One region of the Bacillus mesophilum genome, then DNA from elsewhere that is predicted to be linked to it. Evidence: riboswitches for the same ligand, from Rfam matches in the RefSeq annotation. Region 1 holds a riboswitch; each other region holds the start of a gene.

Region 1 (5,745 bases):
GCTTTCCCTTAAGCAAGACTTTCAATTTCCAAGGACATTAGTCGTAATTGGTGAAAACATAGATATTAAGAAAATGACTGAAGAACTGGCAGCGATGGATACGAAAAAGGAAGTCTGCACATTTAAAAAAAGTTAGGGACACTGGTCAAAGATGTTGCATTTCGTGAAAATTTATGATTAAATAACTTTATCTTGAAATTAAATCGTAATAATTACGATTTAATTGATCGAAGGAGTGAAATTTTTGGCGAAGAAATCTAAGGTTGTAAAAGAACAGAAGAGACAAGAGCTTGTCTTAAAATATGCAGAGTTACGCAGAGAATTAAAAGAAAAAGGTGACTATGAGGCATTGAGAAAACTGCCAAGAGATTCATCACCGACCCGCCTGAAAAGCCGCTGCCAAGTAACAGGCAGACCGCGCGGATATCTGCGTAAATTTAAAATGTCCCGGATTGCGTTCAGAGAGTATGCTCATAAAGGTCAAATTCCGGGTGTGAAAAAAGCCAGCTGGTAAATATAAAAGGAGGAATTTAAAATGAGAGAAAATATTCACCCAGAGTATCATAAAGTGGTATTCATGGACACAAATAGCGGTTTTAAATTTTTAACAGGCTCAACGAAAACATCAAACGAAACGATTACCTGGGAAGATGGAAACACCTATCCGCTGCTTAAAGTAGAGGTTACATCAGATACACATCCGTTCTATACAGGTGTTCAAAAGTTTGCTGAACGCGGTGGCCGTGCAGATCGCTTTATGCAAAAATATAATATGAAAAATAAGTAAGATGTTGCTATTAGCAAGATGGTTGGGGGTATTAGCATGAATACTCATTTAATGGAAATTCTCTCAAGAGAGATTATTAAATCACTTCCTTCGAGGCAAAAGGATATTTATGAATATGTTGTTAATCTGGAAGATGAACTGGCCAGTCAAGCTTCAACCTCGGATGAATTCATGTCACTGCTTGTCAAACATTCACCTCATCGGCAAGCTGCCGAACACTTTAATCTTTCCTTTGGACAGCTGATGATGACAATGCACAAAATTGAAGACACTATTAGTATGCAGCTTGAGCAGAAAATGGAGCATGCACAATGGCTTGATTTAACAGAAAAAGTTCGCATGCAAAATAAAAATATAGGTGATCATGTTAAATATTTTTATTTTTCCCTTCATGAAGCTTGAAGTTTAAATCGTAATAATTTCGTTTTAAAGGCAGGAGATAGACATGGTCTACGAATGGATTGTAATAGGTGGCGGCATTCAAGGCTGTACAATTGCAGCGTTTCTACTGAAAAATAACAAAGTATCAGCAGATCAGCTGCTCATCATTGACCCCCATGAAACACCGCTATACCGTTGGACCAAAACAACAGAAATGATTGAGATGAAATTTTTAAGATCACCGTCTGTACATCATCTGGATGTTGAGCCTTTCTCTTTGAGAAAATATGCTGACGACCAGAATCGAAAGAAAAGTGATTTTTATGGAGTATATAAACGGCCTTCATTGGAGCTTTTCAATGAGCATAGCCAAGCTCTGTTTCGAAATCTCAACATGGAATCCTGCTGGCATCAAGGCTGTGTAAATGGAGTTGACCGGGAAGATGCTAGCTGGACCATCAACACTGAAGCTGGGAATCGTTTTAAAACGAAAAACGTGGTACTGGCACTAAGTGTGAATGGCCAGCTGAATATACCGGAATGGGCTAGTAACCTTAAAGCTCACTCACATCAGCTCTTCCATATTTACGATGAAGCTGCCGATTTAACGAAAATAAAGCCTTCTATTGCTGTTGTGGGAGGCGGCATCTCAGCTGCCCATTTAGTCATCAAGCTGTCAGTCTTGTATCCCGGCCAGGTTCATCTAATTAAAAGGCATCCTTATCGGGTTTATGACTTTGACAGTGATCCAGGCTGGTTAGGACCTAAAAATCAGAAGCCATATCAATTGATTAATGACTATGATACAAGAAGAGAAATGATTAAAACGGCAAGAAATCGAGGCTCCTTGCCGCAAGAGCTATTCCGTAAACTGAAGAAGCTTGAGCAGGATCGAATTCTCAAAGTGATCGATGGTGAGATTATTTCCGCCCGAAACGGGAGAAATCACGAGCTTAGCTTAACCACCGAAAATGGTTCTGTTGAAGTTCAGTCCGTTATCCTTGCAACTGGTTTTAAGCCTGAAAGACCCGGTGGCGGCTGGCTGGAAAAGACGATTGAAAAATACAGTCTGCCTTGCGCAAGATGCGGATATCCCATTGTTAGTCCGTCCCTCGAATGGTGTCCGCATTTATATGTGATAGGACCGCTGGCCGAGCTGGAGATGGGACCGATTGCAAGGAATATTTCTGGAGCCCGTCAAGCGGCTGAAAGAATTGTTTTAAGTGTATAAATCAAACGAAAAGGAGTTTTGATCATGAGAGTAAACATTACACTTGCTTGTACAGAAACTGGAGACCGTAATTATATTACGACGAAAAATAAGCGCAACAACCCGGACAGAATTGAATTAATGAAATACTGCCCGCGCTTGAAGAAGCGTACATTGCATAGAGAGACGAAGTAATTTTATTTGAGAAGCCGGCTGGCGCACTATTGGTGCTGCCGGCTTTTTGCGTATTGTATGTCTTGAGCGGGGTTTGGCGGATAAATCGCTGTTTTGGGCGGATATATTTTTTTACGGCGGATAAATCCCATTTAACGGCGGATATCCAGGGTTCAAAGGTCTAGTAGTTATATTTTTTTAAGGTTTTGCAGTATTTTTATTGAATTCTTCGTTTAATCCAGCTTTTTTTCCTCAAATGAGCTCCAATAATCGGATTCTGATGTAAATAGAGGGCAGAAATGTCAGCAGCGGCAATTTCCTCACTAACACAAATGCTTTCTAGTGATGAAGATTCTATAAAAAACCACATTGTTCAACATTCCGTCACATCTTTATTACAACATTGTGAAGTTTATCACAATGTTGATGTAGAGTACCCTCCACCATGGTATATTCTAAGTGTAAGAAGCAATCATAAAAATAATCTTTCACTAAAAGAAAGGGAGATGCAAGATGATTAACACTTGGTTAAGAGAAAACAAAATTGCAGCAGCACTATTAACAGTTATACGTGTTTATTGGGGATATTTATGGATTACAGCAGGCTGGGGGAAAATCACAGGAGGATTTGATTCAAAAGGATTCCTGGCTAATGCAGCCGCAAACCCGGTAATGGGACCAGATGGTGCACCTGTTTTTGGCTGGTATAACAGCTTCCTTCAAAGCTTTGCCTTACCGAATGCCGATCTATTTAACTTCATTATTCCATGGGGCGAATTCTTAGTAGGACTTGGATTAATTCTTGGATGCTTAACAACAGCAGCAGCATTCTTCGGAATTTTGATGAACTTCTCTTTCTTGCTTACAGGTACTGTATCTCATAACCCGACAGACATTCTAATGGGTGTATTCATTCTAGCAGCTGGCTACAACGCTGGAAGATTCGGACTTGACTATTATGTAATGCCTTTTATCCGCAAGCAATTAAATAAAGGGAAAGAAGAAGAGAGTGGAGCGAACGTTAGCAGAGTGTAATGTGAATTTTCATTAATAATCTATTGTAAACAAATTATATAGTATGAGGTTGAATTAGGCTTACTAGTTCAACCTTTTTTTAGTTCAGTTTCTGAAGCTACATCTAGCAATCTTTAAAAGCTACTATATAACTTCCGCTCAGTATCAGAGTTTCTTTCGTCCTATTTTTCAATAAATCCTAAAATATCCTTTTATTTACTGTTCGTTTATATTAAACTAAAAGCACAATTGAATAGTTATAACTGGGGGAGTCCAATAAGCTGGGCTGAGAGGGAAACGCGATAAAGTTTCTTGACCCTTTGGACCTGATCTGGATCATGCCAGCGTAGGGAAGTTAGTGAATACTTGCTATGTATACTTCTGCATATTCTGAAGCTGGGTCTGTTTATTTTACAATGGACCCAGCTTCTTTTTATGCACTTCACTGAAGGATGTCTTTGCATTTCCCGAGATCATGTCCTTAACATTATGTTAAAGGAGAGATAAAATGATCAACCCCACAGTAAACGGTAAAATGATTTCCATTATGTCCAGCTTTCCCGGCAGCAAAAAAGTGTATGTAGAAGGTACTAGGACTGATATCCAGGTGCCAATGAGAGAAATTGAACTAAGTGCCACCACCGGATCTTTTGGAGGTGAGAAGAACGAGCCCATACGTATTTATGATACAAGCGGACCGTATACGGATCAGAATTATGCAGTGGATCTGACAAAAGGATTGCCGCCCATTCGCCAGAAATGGATCGATGAACGCGGAGATATTGAAAGCTATGAAGGTCGCAGGGTAAAGCCAGAAGATAATGGTTACCGCAATGAAGACGACCAGCGTACCCAGCACGGTGTGTTTCCCGGGCTAAAAAGAAAGCCTCTGCGGGCAAAACGAGGAAAAAATGTTACACAGCTTCATTATGCAAGGAAAGGGATTATCACACCTGAAATGGAATTTATCGCCATTCGGGAAAATATGAATCCTGAATATATCCGTGAGGAAGTCGCCCGCGGACGAGCCATCATTCCAGCAAATATTAATCACCCTGAAAGTGAACCAATGATTATTGGCCGCAACTTTCATGTGAAAATCAATGCCAATATCGGCAATTCCGCTGTATCCTCGTCAATTGAAGAAGAAATTGAAAAAATGACTTGGGCGACGCGCTGGGGTGCTGATACTATTATGGATTTATCGACCGGGAAAAATATACACAAAACACGGGAATGGATAATCCGAAATTCAGCTGTTCCTGTAGGCACTGTTCCAATCTATCAGGCACTTGAAAAAGTGAATGGGATTGCGGAAAATCTTAATTGGGACGTATTTCGCGATACTCTGATTGAGCAAGCTGAACAAGGGGTAGATTATTTTACAATCCATGCTGGTGTGCGGCTGCATTATGTTCCATTAACAGCTAAGCGAATGACTGGTATCGTATCACGCGGCGGTTCCATTATGGCTCAGTGGTGCTTATCTCATCATCAAGAAAGTTTTCTATACACACACTTTGAAGAAATATGTGAAATCATGAAAACCTATGATGTGGCCTTCTCATTAGGCGATGGCCTCCGTCCTGGCTCAATCGCAGATGCAAATGATGAAGCTCAATTTGCCGAGCTTGAAACATTAGGTGAGCTGACTAAAATTGCCTGGAAGTACGATGTACAGGTAATGATTGAAGGTCCTGGACATGTTCCAATGCATTTAATTAAAGAAAACATGGATAAGCAGCTTGAAATCTGTCAAGAAGCTCCATTCTATACATTAGGTCCGCTAACAACCGATATTGCACCAGGCTATGATCATATAACCTCTGCAATCGGCGCAGCCATGATCGGATGGTATGGAACAGCCATGCTCTGCTATGTGACGCCAAAGGAGCATTTAGGACTGCCAAATAAAAATGATGTCCGGGAAGGTGTGATCACTTATAAAATTGCTGCCCATGCAGCCGATTTGGCTAAAGGCCATCCAGGTGCCCAAATAAGAGATAATGCTTTATCAAAAGCAAGGTTTGAATTTCGATGGAAGGATCAGTTTAATCTCTCCCTTGATCCAGAACGGGCACTGCAATATCATGATGAAACCTTGCCTGCAGAAGGTGCTAAGACGGCTCACTTCTGTTCCATGTGCGGACCCAAATTTTGCTCAATGAGAATTTCTCAG
Region 2 (5,745 bases), on a different contig from region 1:
GTTATAATTTGTTTAAATAAAAAGGATACTTGTGCTTCGCGCATTCTGTTTTTAGGAACAAATTTTATCAATAATAATGACATAACAATCCAAGCCGAAACTTCAACTGTTTTATCAAGTTTATGCTTCAAGATCCTCACCTCTCTTTAACTATAGAATGGTTATGATGACGTTATTTTATGTGCATTTTTAACTGATCTACCTATAATGTTTAATTAATAATTCGATCTTAAAATTATGATTTAAATAGACCTAGATGATCATGTCCAATAATAACGCTGTGAAAACTTCTGCATTGCCCGAGGAGTAAAAGTTATGTAATATGAGGTAAAAACCTAAGCAAATTTACATAAGAATGGTTTGAAAAAGGTGTGTAGTAATATGAAAAAAATGATTATCATTGGTGCAGGCATTCTAGGTGCTTCTGCTGCTTATCATCTTGCCCGTAAAGGTGCAGAAGTAATTTTAATTGATCGATATGATAAGGGGCAGGCAACAGATGCTGCTGCAGGAATCGTCTGTCCATGGCTTTCACAGAGGAGAAATAAGCCATGGTATACACTGGTGAAAAATGGTGCGAACTATTATGCCGAACTAATCAAGATGCTCGATGAAGACGGAGAAAAGAATACGGGATATAAAAAGGTAGGAGCCATTGCTCTTCAATCTGAGAACAGCAAGCTATCAAAGTTAAAAGAAAGAGCTATACTGAAAAGAAAAGAAGCACCGGAAATTGGTGAAATTACTGAGATTAATGCCGTTAAACAGAAGGAATTGTTTCCGCCGTTAAGTGATCAATATGAAGCTGTGCATGTAAGCGGAGGAGCACGAGTCAACGGCGCTAAACTTCGGCTTTCTTTGATCAATGCAGCCAAAAAAAATGGAGCGCGAATTATAAATGGTTCTGCGCGTTTGCTGACAGAAGATCAAACAGTGATCGGTGCTGAGGTCAATGGAGAACATATACTGGCAGACGAAGTGATTGCTGTACCTGGTGTGTGGGCAAAAGAATTGTTATCACCGCTGCAAATTGATTTTCAAGTGTTTGCTCAAAAAGCGCAAATCATTCATTTAAAGCTTCAAGATGAAAATACAGAAGATTGGCCGGTGGTTATGCCGCCAAACAACCAATACATGCTTGCATTCGAAAACGGTAAGATTGTGGCAGGTGCCACACATGAAGATTTGGAAACATTAGAATTGCGGGTTACGGCAGGAGGAGTTCACGACATCTTAACGAAAGCACTGCAAACCGCACCAGGTCTTGAGGATGCTGAGCTTAGTGAAGTAAAGGTAGGATTTCGTCCGCACACGCCTGGATTTTTACCGGTATTTGGGCGGATCCCTGAATTTAAAGGAATTCTTACGGCTAATGGCTTAGGTGCCTCAGGGCTGACAGCCGGACCTTATGTAGGAAAATTATTAGCACAAATAGCTCTTGGAGAAGAAGCAGAAGTGAACCTGGAAGATTATGATGTAGGTACCGCTATTAAAAGGAAGGAATAAAAAGCGTTTACAATAGCTGTAATAATTGCTAAACTAGTTACGAATTGAATAAATACGGGAGCCTGTGGAATCAGGCTGAGAGTATGACTAACTGTCATAGACCGTTTGAACCTGTTGGATAATGCCAGCGTAGGAAATGTGATTAGGGTATAACTATACACTTTGCTGGCGCGAAGTGTATTTTTTTATATCATTTTTTTAAAAGGGAATCATGGGCTGTTCACTTAGATTGTTCAAGGTGATCACTATGTCCTGCTTGCTTTTTAAAGTATCCTTCACTTATAACACTATCCCCCAATCTAGTTGACTGCGGGCATTATCGTATTCAGGCCACTGATTATAGAAAGGCTGGAATCGAACATGACCCAAAAAGAGTTAATAGCTTCCATTCAACAATTTATTCAAAACGAACATTCTCATGATTTTAATGAGCTTGCACTGCAGCTGTTCCGTTATCAGTTTGAGCATAATCTGCCATTTCAGCGTTTTAGCAAGCAAAAAAGAAAAACACCTCGAAATGTTAAAAGTTGGAGAGACATTCCTTCTGTGCCGATTCAGGCTTTTAAAGATGTGCCGCTATCCTGTATATCTACAGAGCAAGCTGAAGCGACTTTTATGACGAGCGGTACAACTAAACAGATAAAAGGAAAGCATTATCACCCCACACTGACAGTGTTTGATTCATCGATGATCACAAATTTCAAAAAGAGATTCATGAAAGAGCAAAAAGCGATCAAGATGGGAATTTTGTTCCCTGATCATGAGGAAATGCCCAATTCCTCACTAGCTCGTTACTTGTTTCTGGCTAAAGAGTTTTTAGGCACTTCAGAAAGCAAGTATTTATTGTCAGGAAATGGTATCAACTTTGAGTTACTGCTTGAAGAATTAAAAATCTCGCAACAGTCAGGAGAAGCATATGCCTTATTAGGTGCAAGCTTTAGTTTTGTTCATCTAATCGATTATTTACAGGAAAAAAAGCTATATTTTAAACTTCCAAAAGGAAGCAGAATATTAGATACAGGCGGTTATAAAAACCAGTCCAGACATGTGGAGACAGAGGAATTTTATTCAGCATTAAAAACACACTTAGGTGTCGAAAAATCAGATTGCATCAATATGTACGGCATGACAGAGTTAAGCACACAATTTTATGATGATGGCAATGAAGATAGTCCATCTGTAAAATCGGGACCACATTGGATCCGTACTAGAGTTATAAATCCCTTAACTGGATTAGATGTGCCTTTTGGAAAAAATGGGGTGCTTGTTCATTATGACCTAGCTAACTTTAATTCTGCCCTCAGCATTTTAACAGAAGATTTAGGTGTAGAGACTGACAAAGGATTTCACCTTTTAGGCAGGGTACAAGGGTCTGAGCAAAAAGGATGCTCACTTGCAGTCGATGAATTTCTCCGATATGCGAAGGAGAAATCATAATGGAAATCACTGCTGGCTATTTGCCTGAAATGAACAATGAAACCATTGAATATAGGGAAATTATCTATTCTTATAACGGGCTAACTGCAAAAGTGAAAGTACCTCAGCTTTCTCCGCAGCAGTTATCGAAAATCATGTCGATCGTGAAAGCTAATGCACACATTTTAAAGAGCTTTTCAGTATCAGAGCTGGTGGCTATCATAGATCAAGCGATTCATATATTACTAGATCGTCAATCAAAACAGCGGAGACTAGCGGAGACTTGGCTGCCAATCATTACAGGATATGATCAGGAAATCATCCGTACAGGTTTAACCACATTTTTGCAGCGGTTTCGAAAACATGAGCTTCAGCGTTTTCTGGTGGAGGACTTCGGCAATCCGCAGCTCCTGGATGATTTTCAGCCTGTAGTAAAAGGCGGCTATTCAAAAGCAGTAGGAGCAGATGTTACCGGGCATATTTGGGCTGGAAATGTTCCAGGCCTTCCCCTATGGAGCTTTATTTCAGCGCTGCTCGTCAAGTCCGGAAGCGTTGGAAAAACAGCAAGTGAAGAGCCGCTATTTGCCGGGTTATTTGCGGGCATTCTAGCAGAGGTGGAGCCAAAGTTAAAGAATTGTTTTGCCATTGTGACATGGAAAGGCGGAGACGAAGAAAGGGAGACTCTTTTTTTTGAAGGAAGTGAGACGGTCATTGCCTATGGAAGTGATCAAAGCCTTGCGTCCATTAAACAAAGAGTACCGGCTACAAGCAAGCTCATTTCCCATGGTCACAAAATCAGTTTCTCGATTATCGGAAAAGAAAGTCTTCATATGCAAAAAGCTGTAGAAACGAGTCATTTGGCTGCACAGGATCTCATTCGCTATGATCAGCAAGGCTGCTATTCACCTCAAGCGATATTTGTTCAAAAAGGCGGGCTGATTACACCCGGTGAATTTTCGAAATATCTTGCTCACGAGCTGTCCGCGCTGGAAATCCGATTTCCGCGCAGAGAACTGTCAATAGAGGAGTCTGCTTCGTTCATTCGTAATCAGCAAAGAGAAGAAATGAGTTTGTTTGCAGAGAAAGATAAAGAAGTAATTTCTGATGAAAAAAAAGATGGATTGTCATTTACAAAGATCATTCAAGCGAATTCTTGCCCAGTGTTTTAAACAGGTCTATCCAAGTATTTGCTTTTAATGAAATTGACGAGGTGTTAGAAAAGATTAAGCATTATAAAAAATGGCTGCAGACAGCAGGTTTGAGTGCCTCTCCGGAAAATGTCTTTCTGTGGAGTGAACAACTTTCTCTTTATGGGGTAACGAGAATGACGGCGATTGGAAGGATGACCTCCCCAGAAGCAGGCTGGCACCAGGATGGCGGCTTTAGTTTAGCAGATTTAGTGAAGATGACTGATATCGAAGCAAGCACATTAGAGTTGGCTGAGCCGCTTTCTGCTTATTCAAATTAAAGGAGGGTGGACTTGTTGGGTTTTTTAGAGATTCAAAATGTTCGTTTTTCTTACGGTCAGCAGCGAAACATTATAGATGACGTCTCATGGCAAATTGAAAAGGGAGAATTTCATTGTCTGCTTGGCAGGAGCGGCTGCGGAAAAACAACCTTAATAAAACTTGCTGCTGGTTTACTGCAGGGTGAAGATGGACAGATCATGATAAATAATAAGAAGGTAACAAAGCCATCGAATGAATATGGTTTTGTATTTCAATCACCAACATTGCTTGAGTGGAAAACGGCCATCGAAAATGTTCTTCTGCCTATTAAATTGAAAAGAAAAATGAATAAGCAAGATCAAGAGGAGGCCTATAACCTCTTAGCACAAGTCGGTTTAGCAGAGCATATTCACCAATATCCTTCTGAGCTTTCAGGCGGGCAGCAAAGCAGGGTTGCCATTGCAAGGGCTCTTATTCAAAAACCGATTATTCTGTTTTTAGATGAACCTTTTGCTGCTTTAGATGCCATTACAAGGGAAGAACTCCAGCACGATCTCCTGCAATTATGCAAGAAACAGGAAACAACTGTTTTATTTATTACACATGATATTTCTGAAGCAGTGTTTTTAGCCGATCGTATTGCGGTAATGGACAGGGGGAAAATCATTTTTGATACCATAATAAACTTGGAAAGACCACGTCTGGAACATACCCGTTATAGTGTTTCTTTTAATACATACAGCAAAAAGATAAGAGATGTTATGGGGAGTAAACATCTATGAAGAGACATGCTGGTGTATCAATCGGAATCTTTATGATGCTGCTCATTATCTGGGAGCTTGCAGCACTGAGAATGTCGCAGCTCGTTTTGCCTTCGCCTATGATCATTATGGAGACTTTATGGCTGCATTTAACGAGCGGATATTTTCTTCCGCACATAGGGAGAACCATATCAGAAGTACTTTTAGGTCTTCTACTTGGAGGTCTTTTTGGATTAACAGCTGGGATCGTGATGGGAGAGTCAGTCTTTTTTCGCAAAGTACTAACTCCTTATTTAATTGCCAGTCAGGCAGTGCCAAAGCTCGCTTTAGCTCCCTTATTCATTTTATGGTTTGGGTTTGGCATGACATCAAAGGTCGTAATCACTGCTTTAGTTTGTTTTTTTCCTATTTTAGAGAACACGATGACAGGTTTAAAGTATAGCAATAAACAGCAATTAGATTTGTTTAGAATGCTAGGTGCAAACAAATGGCAAATCCTCTTTCAATTAAAAATTCCTGCTGGTATTCCAGCTATTATTGCCGGTTTTCGTGTAGGTGTTGTGCTGGCATTGGTTGGGGCCGTAGTAGGGGAATTTATAGGAGGCAGTGAGGGA
Region 3 (5,745 bases), on a different contig from region 1:
TTAGGAACAGACCTTACATGTAAGTCATATATGATTGAATGTACGTTAGATTATTCCTGACCTGCTAATACATCCGCAAATGCCTTAACATAAGGAGGCAAGTCTGGCGGTCTGCGGCTGGACACAATATGGCCGTCCGTGACGACTGCCTCATCACTCCATATAGCACCCGCATTTGTCATGTCATCTTTGATTCCAGGTGTGCTGGTGACCTTTTTTCCTTGTAAAATGTTTGCTGAAATAAGCACCCAGCCAGCATGACAAATTTGTCCAATAGGTTTTTTCTTTTCATCCATATGCTGAACCATCTTCAGTACTTCCGGATAACGTCTTAGCTTATCTGGCGCCCATCCGCCGGGAACCAGAATAGCATCATAATTCTCTGCTTTGATATCAGTAAAAGCATATGCCGATTGCGCAGGGACGCCATATTTTCCAATATACTGTTTATTTGCCTCTTGCCCGACTAAATCAACAGTTGCTCCCTCTTCTTGAAGCCGTAAAATCGGATACCATAGCTCTAGATCCTCAAATTCATTCTCAACAAGTGCTATGACTTTTTTATCCTTTAATCTCATTTATATCCCTCCATACAATTGATAGCCTTTAGTATACAGGAATCAATGGACAAAGAGCCAGAGGAACGGTTTCTACAGACTATATTATCTGATATTCTTTATCATTTAGGCTTCTCAAATAGTTTCCGCTTTAGATCCTTTTCTGCCGAGCAGCAATTCTCTAAACTGTTCTGCTGCTTCACGTGGAGATGGTGCATTCATGATCGCTGAAACGATTGCAGCTCCTGCAAGGTCTATATGGTTGAGCTGAGTGATGTTCCCAAGATGGATGCCTCCGATTGCAACAGCTGGAATCGTGACAGATTGAACTGTTTTTTCAAGCATGCCTGGAGGAAGCACGGTTGCATTTCCTTTTGAAGCAGTTGGAAATGCAGCGCCAACACCTACATAGTCCGCCCCATCTCTCTGTGCTGCCTGTGCTTCTTCTGGATTTGAAACAGAAACACCTACAACCATGGAATCTGGGACAATGGCTCTTATTGCTTTTAAAGGGATATCTGATTGGCCAACATGTACACCTGCCGCATGAACTGCTAAAGCTACATCAACTCGATCGTTTATAATGAGAGGAACATCGTATTGATCTAAAAGCCTTTTTAACTCTAAGGCTTTTTCGAAAAATAGTTTGCCTTCACTCGTTTTCTCACGAAGCTGCACGATGGTTGCACCGCCCTTAACCGCTTCTTCTACAATAAAAAGCAATTCTTTTAAATCACGGGACTCTTCCGTTACCAAATAAACGCTATAATCCATTTTCATCGCAATATAACCTCTCTCTCCCAGACAGTTTCATTCATGGTGAAGATTTCATCCATTAACTTTACTTTAAACGTGCCAATGCCTTCGCCGTCTGAAATTTTTCTTCTTGCTCGCTCTCCAGCAAGGCTCATAACGCCCATTCCAACAACTGCTGCAGAGAAATAATCCTCAGAAACACCTGCACAAGATGCAATTAGAGAGGTTGTCATGCATCCAGTGCCTGTCACTGCTGTTAACCAAATATCACCATTTTCGATTTCTGCCACTCTAGTTCCGTCTGATATGGCATCATGTTTACCGCTTATGACAATAACGGCATTTAGCTTTTCAGCAGCCAGCTTTGCTAATTCAGTATGAGTTAAGGATAATTCACCAGCATCAACACCTCGTGTATTCGCCTGACCGCCAATAAGTGCGTAAACCTCCGTTCCATTCCCTCTTACAATATCCACCTTCACTTTTTTCATATAATCCATTGCCTTTTGGGTTCTATATGGAGTAGCGCCTACGCCAACCGGATCAAAAACGACTGGAATCCCTTTTCTGTTTGCTGCCTTTCCTGCCAGCACCATGGATTCATACATATCGGCTGTAATGGTGCCAAAATTAATCACAAGAGCATCTGCAAGTCCAGCCATCGCTTCAACTTCTTCTATACTTGTAGCCATTACTGGAGACGCACCTATAGCCAATGTTGCATTTGCACAATCGTTAATGGTTACATTATTCGTAATTTGATGGATTAATGGTTTCCCAGTTTCCAAGCCTCTGAAAATTTGATTTACGCTCAGTTGCTCCATGTCTTCTCTGCCTCCTGATACATATTTGCTTTTCTGTATAAATCATAAAAATGGTTTGTTGGACCATGACCCCTGCCTATATCAAGGCTATGCTCAATCGCCATATGTATATATGATTTGCTTCGCTTCACCGCTTCAAGCATATCAAACCCGCGAGCAAGGTTAGCAGCAATTGCCGAAGAAAGAGTACACCCTGTGCCATGTGTATTTTTTGTCTCAATTCTCGTGCCGCTAATCCAATGAAAATCGGTTCCATCATAATACAAATCATCTGGATCCCCTTTCATATGCCCTCCCTTTAACAACACCGATCTGGCGCCAAGTTTTGTAATCTCCACACATGCTTTCTCCATGTCTTTCTTGTTTGAAATAGGATAACCAAGAATGACCTCTGCTTCTGGAATATTAGGGGTAATAATAGTTGCGATCGGAAGCATGTGTTCTATTAAAGAAGTCACTGCCTCTGCTCTCAGCAAATGATGACCGCCTTTTGAAACCATGACTGGATCAAGCACAATATTAGACGGCGCATATTTTTGCAAGCCTTGTGCAACCGTCTCAATTGTGGATGCAGATGACAGCATCCCGATTTTTACGGCATCAACCGTAATATCATCAAATACAGCTTCTATTTGATCTCTGATAATATTTACTTCGATATCCTGTACAGAACGCACTTCCCGTGTATTTTGAGCTGTAATAGCAGTAATAACGGACATCCCAAAAACGCCATTTGCGCTAAATGATTTTAAGTCCGCTTGAATACCGGCACCTCCGCCTGAGTCTGAGCCTGCAATCGTCAATGCTGTTTTCATTGTAAAATGCCCCCTAATGCTTTATTTTTCACCATTACTTTCAATAATCCGTAACCCATCAAAGCACCTGTAAAGCTGCTGAAGATAAATGCCGGCACAAACCCAAATAGCGCTGCTTCCTGTCCAAGGAAAAGCACAGAAATCGGATAGGTTGCCATTGCGCCTAATATGCCTGTTCCAACCACTTCACCTGCTGCAGCAAAACTGAGTTTACGAGTTTTGGTGAAAAGAATAGCTGCTAAAAAGGCGCCAATCATACTGCCTGGATAAGCAAAAATACTGCCAGTTCCCAGCATATTTCTTAAAGTTGATGAAAGAAAAGCTTGAATAACTGCATACCATGGGCCAAGCAAAACAGCTGAAAGCACATTAGCAAAATGCTGAATAGGAAAGATTTTTGCAAATCCTACCGGTATGTAAATAAGACTGCTTGAAACCGTCGTAATAGCTGCAATAAATGCAGTAATGGTTAGTTTTTTTGTACTGCTCATCATCTTTTGTTTCCCCCTTCATATTTAATTAGTGTCAATCTTCATATTACATAAGCCAATCTCTTCCCTCCCAGCAGCTCATTTTCTAAATGAATACGGCTTATTCCTTAAAATAAAAAACCGCTCCTATACCAGAAGCGGTTAACAAACAGTACATGTGCACTTATGTTAACTGCTTCCCTACGCTAGTCTTAACTAGATCAGGTTCAAAGGGTTCTTCTCAGCCAATTTGGCGCCCCCAGCAGATTTTAAATTTTCAAGTTTTCACCACATTAAAATATTTTGATTTCTGATCCATTGGCTAAAAAAATGACTCCATAGAAACAAAAAGCCACTCATGTAAACACGAGCGGCGGATATGTATAGATCAGCAGATTATAATCTATAGCACTTCCCTACGCCAGTGTTAACAGGATCAGGTTCAAAGGGTTTGGCATGACTGCCATCTCAGTCTTATAAAGACACCCCTAGTGTAAGAAGTATTCATTTTTCAACACTATCATAACATTTTTGTATTATTTTGCAAACGTCATGTCTTTTCTAAAAATTCCTCTATATCCTTTTTTTGCTCCTCATATAGCTTTTCTCCCATAAGAGCCAGTTCATGTGAAAATGACACATCATCAAATGGCATTTCTTTTTCCAGCTCGGCATTGAGACGTAAATATTGATCATGCAGCAAGTGCCGGCAATGATATGAAATAGCTTCAGAAGAAATATGAAGTGCAAGATCAAGAAGTTTCGGTGTCATTTTTAGAGAGGGAAATTGAAAAGGCAGCCAGCTTTGAGCACCCCATTCTCTGCCTTCCCCTTCCTTAAAAGGAATAGATTGCAGTCCGGTCCCAATCGATAAAACATGGATATCTTCAAGTTTCTGATGAAAAAAACTGAGTGCCTCTGTGATCGTAACTAATGTTGGATTATTTGCCCATAAGCCGCCATCAATGGCTAAAAGTTTATTTTGCATTTCATTAGGGGGAAAATAAACCGGTGCAGAACAGGATGAAAGCACGGCATCCCACAGTTTAATATCTTCCTTTTTCTCTCCAGGACTGCGTACATGTGAGCGATGGACATACGGCTTTCCTTTATGAATATCGACCGCTGGTAAAAGCAATGGCTTTTCCACTTCACAAAGCAATGTCTCTCCGTAGGCATCTTGTAAATATTTTCGTAAATGATGGTTTGTATAAATGCTTTTAAATAAACCAACTGTGGCGTGTCTTTCAAAAATCTTTTCACCATGCTGAAGATAAATTTCATAAACATCTTCCATTTCCTTACCTACAGATGCAGCAGCTGCAATAATGGCACCTGTACTGGTTCCAGCAAAAACATCAAATAGATCTGCAATCTTACATTTATATTGTTTTTCAATATTTTTTAAGACGGTGACCGCCAAAATACCCCGTATTCCGCCGCCATCAATAGCTAAAATTTTCACATACTCACCTATATATTCGTTTCTTATAATGTTCCCTGATAATCCCTATCTATACAGATATTGATATATACTTTGAGCGCTTTCTTTAGGCATCTGGCATCTGAATACCAGCTTGGTTATATTGGAAGATAAAAAAGAGTTATCATCCTATTTATTTTTACAGCAAATTATTTCTATATTATAATTCTCTTAAAATGTAAAAGGAAATGGGGATCATCGCTTAATATGCATAAAAAAATTATCTTAACAGGTTTTATGGGTTCTGGTAAAACAACTGTGGGACAAATAATTGCCAAAGAGCTAAAAGTTCCTTTTATCGATGTCGATGAAGAAATAGAAAAATGGTATGATCTAAAAACGACTGAGATTTTTAAGCATTACGGAGAGCAGGAATTCCGCCGTACTGAACTTGATCAAGTAAAAAGAATTTGCAGCAATAAAGAAATTCAGGTCGTTTCATTAGGTGGAGGTGCCTTTTTGCAGGAAGAAATCAGAAATACCTGCATGGAAAATGGAACTGTCTTTTACCTTTCCGTTTCTTGGGATGTTTGGAAGCAGAGACTGGATTCTTTAGTGCCTTCAAGACCACTGCTGCAGGGAAAAACAGAAAAGGAAATTCACCGTATTTTCACAGACCGGCAAAAAATATATAACACCTTTCATTTTAAAATAGAGGCAGACAATGGAGCAGAACAAACAGCAAAAGAGATCCTTCAAGAAGTGTAATCTGCTGAAAATAAAAAGGAGATCGTTCGAAAAACGATTCTCCTTTTTTCTTATAAATCTAAAAACCTCAATAAATCTCCATTTAAAATTTCATCTGACATATTTAGCTCATCTCTTACCTTTTCTAAATTA

What was found. Region 1 has a riboswitch for thiamine pyrophosphate ahead of thiC (phosphomethylpyrimidine synthase ThiC). Riboswitches for the same ligand answer to the same signal wherever they lie in the genome.
Region 2: it holds a riboswitch for thiamine pyrophosphate, as region 1 does, so the genes downstream of both, F7732_RS04535 (LuxE/PaaK family acyltransferase) here and thiC (phosphomethylpyrimidine synthase ThiC) in region 1, are expected to answer to the same signal.
Region 3: it holds a riboswitch for thiamine pyrophosphate, as region 1 does, so the genes downstream of both, thiW (energy coupling factor transporter S component ThiW) here and thiC (phosphomethylpyrimidine synthase ThiC) in region 1, are expected to answer to the same signal.

The regions. Positions count from the first base shown of each region.
Region 1 covers NZ_WBOT01000003.1:488,007-493,751, forward strand. The annotation lists gene F7732_RS11975 (CobW family GTP-binding protein) at 1-136, shown strand, start outside; gene rpsN (30S ribosomal protein S14) at 245-514, shown strand; gene F7732_RS11985 (type B 50S ribosomal protein L31) at 536-787, shown strand; gene F7732_RS11990 (hypothetical protein) at 824-1,189, shown strand; gene F7732_RS11995 (FAD/NAD(P)-binding protein) at 1,233-2,399, shown strand; gene rpmG (50S ribosomal protein L33) at 2,424-2,573, shown strand; gene F7732_RS12005 (hypothetical protein) at 2,852-3,073, shown strand; gene F7732_RS12010 (DoxX family protein) at 3,066-3,587, shown strand; TPP riboswitch at 3,822-3,936, shown strand; gene thiC (phosphomethylpyrimidine synthase ThiC) at 4,075-5,745, shown strand, end outside.
Region 2 covers NZ_WBOT01000001.1:925,051-930,795, reverse strand. The annotation lists gene F7732_RS04545 (CBO0543 family protein) at 1-131, opposite strand, end outside; gene F7732_RS04540 (NAD(P)/FAD-dependent oxidoreductase) at 382-1,506, shown strand; TPP riboswitch at 1,551-1,659, shown strand; gene F7732_RS04535 (LuxE/PaaK family acyltransferase) at 1,867-2,943, shown strand; partial or broken gene F7732_RS04530 (acyl-CoA reductase) at 2,943-4,390, shown strand; gene F7732_RS04525 (ABC transporter ATP-binding protein) at 4,406-5,152, shown strand; gene F7732_RS04520 (ABC transporter permease) at 5,149-5,745, shown strand, end outside.
Region 3 covers NZ_WBOT01000001.1:942,442-948,186, forward strand. The annotation lists gene F7732_RS04615 (type 1 glutamine amidotransferase domain-containing protein) at 51-578, opposite strand; gene thiE (thiamine phosphate synthase) at 693-1,337, opposite strand; gene thiM (hydroxyethylthiazole kinase) at 1,334-2,137, opposite strand; gene thiD (bifunctional hydroxymethylpyrimidine kinase/phosphomethylpyrimidine kinase) at 2,125-2,952, opposite strand; gene thiW (energy coupling factor transporter S component ThiW) at 2,949-3,443, opposite strand; TPP riboswitch at 3,604-3,693, opposite strand; TPP riboswitch at 3,819-3,922, opposite strand; gene F7732_RS04640 (CBASS cGAMP-activated phospholipase) at 3,973-4,887, opposite strand; gene F7732_RS04645 (shikimate kinase) at 5,113-5,613, shown strand; gene F7732_RS04650 (LTA synthase family protein) at 5,664-5,745, opposite strand, start outside.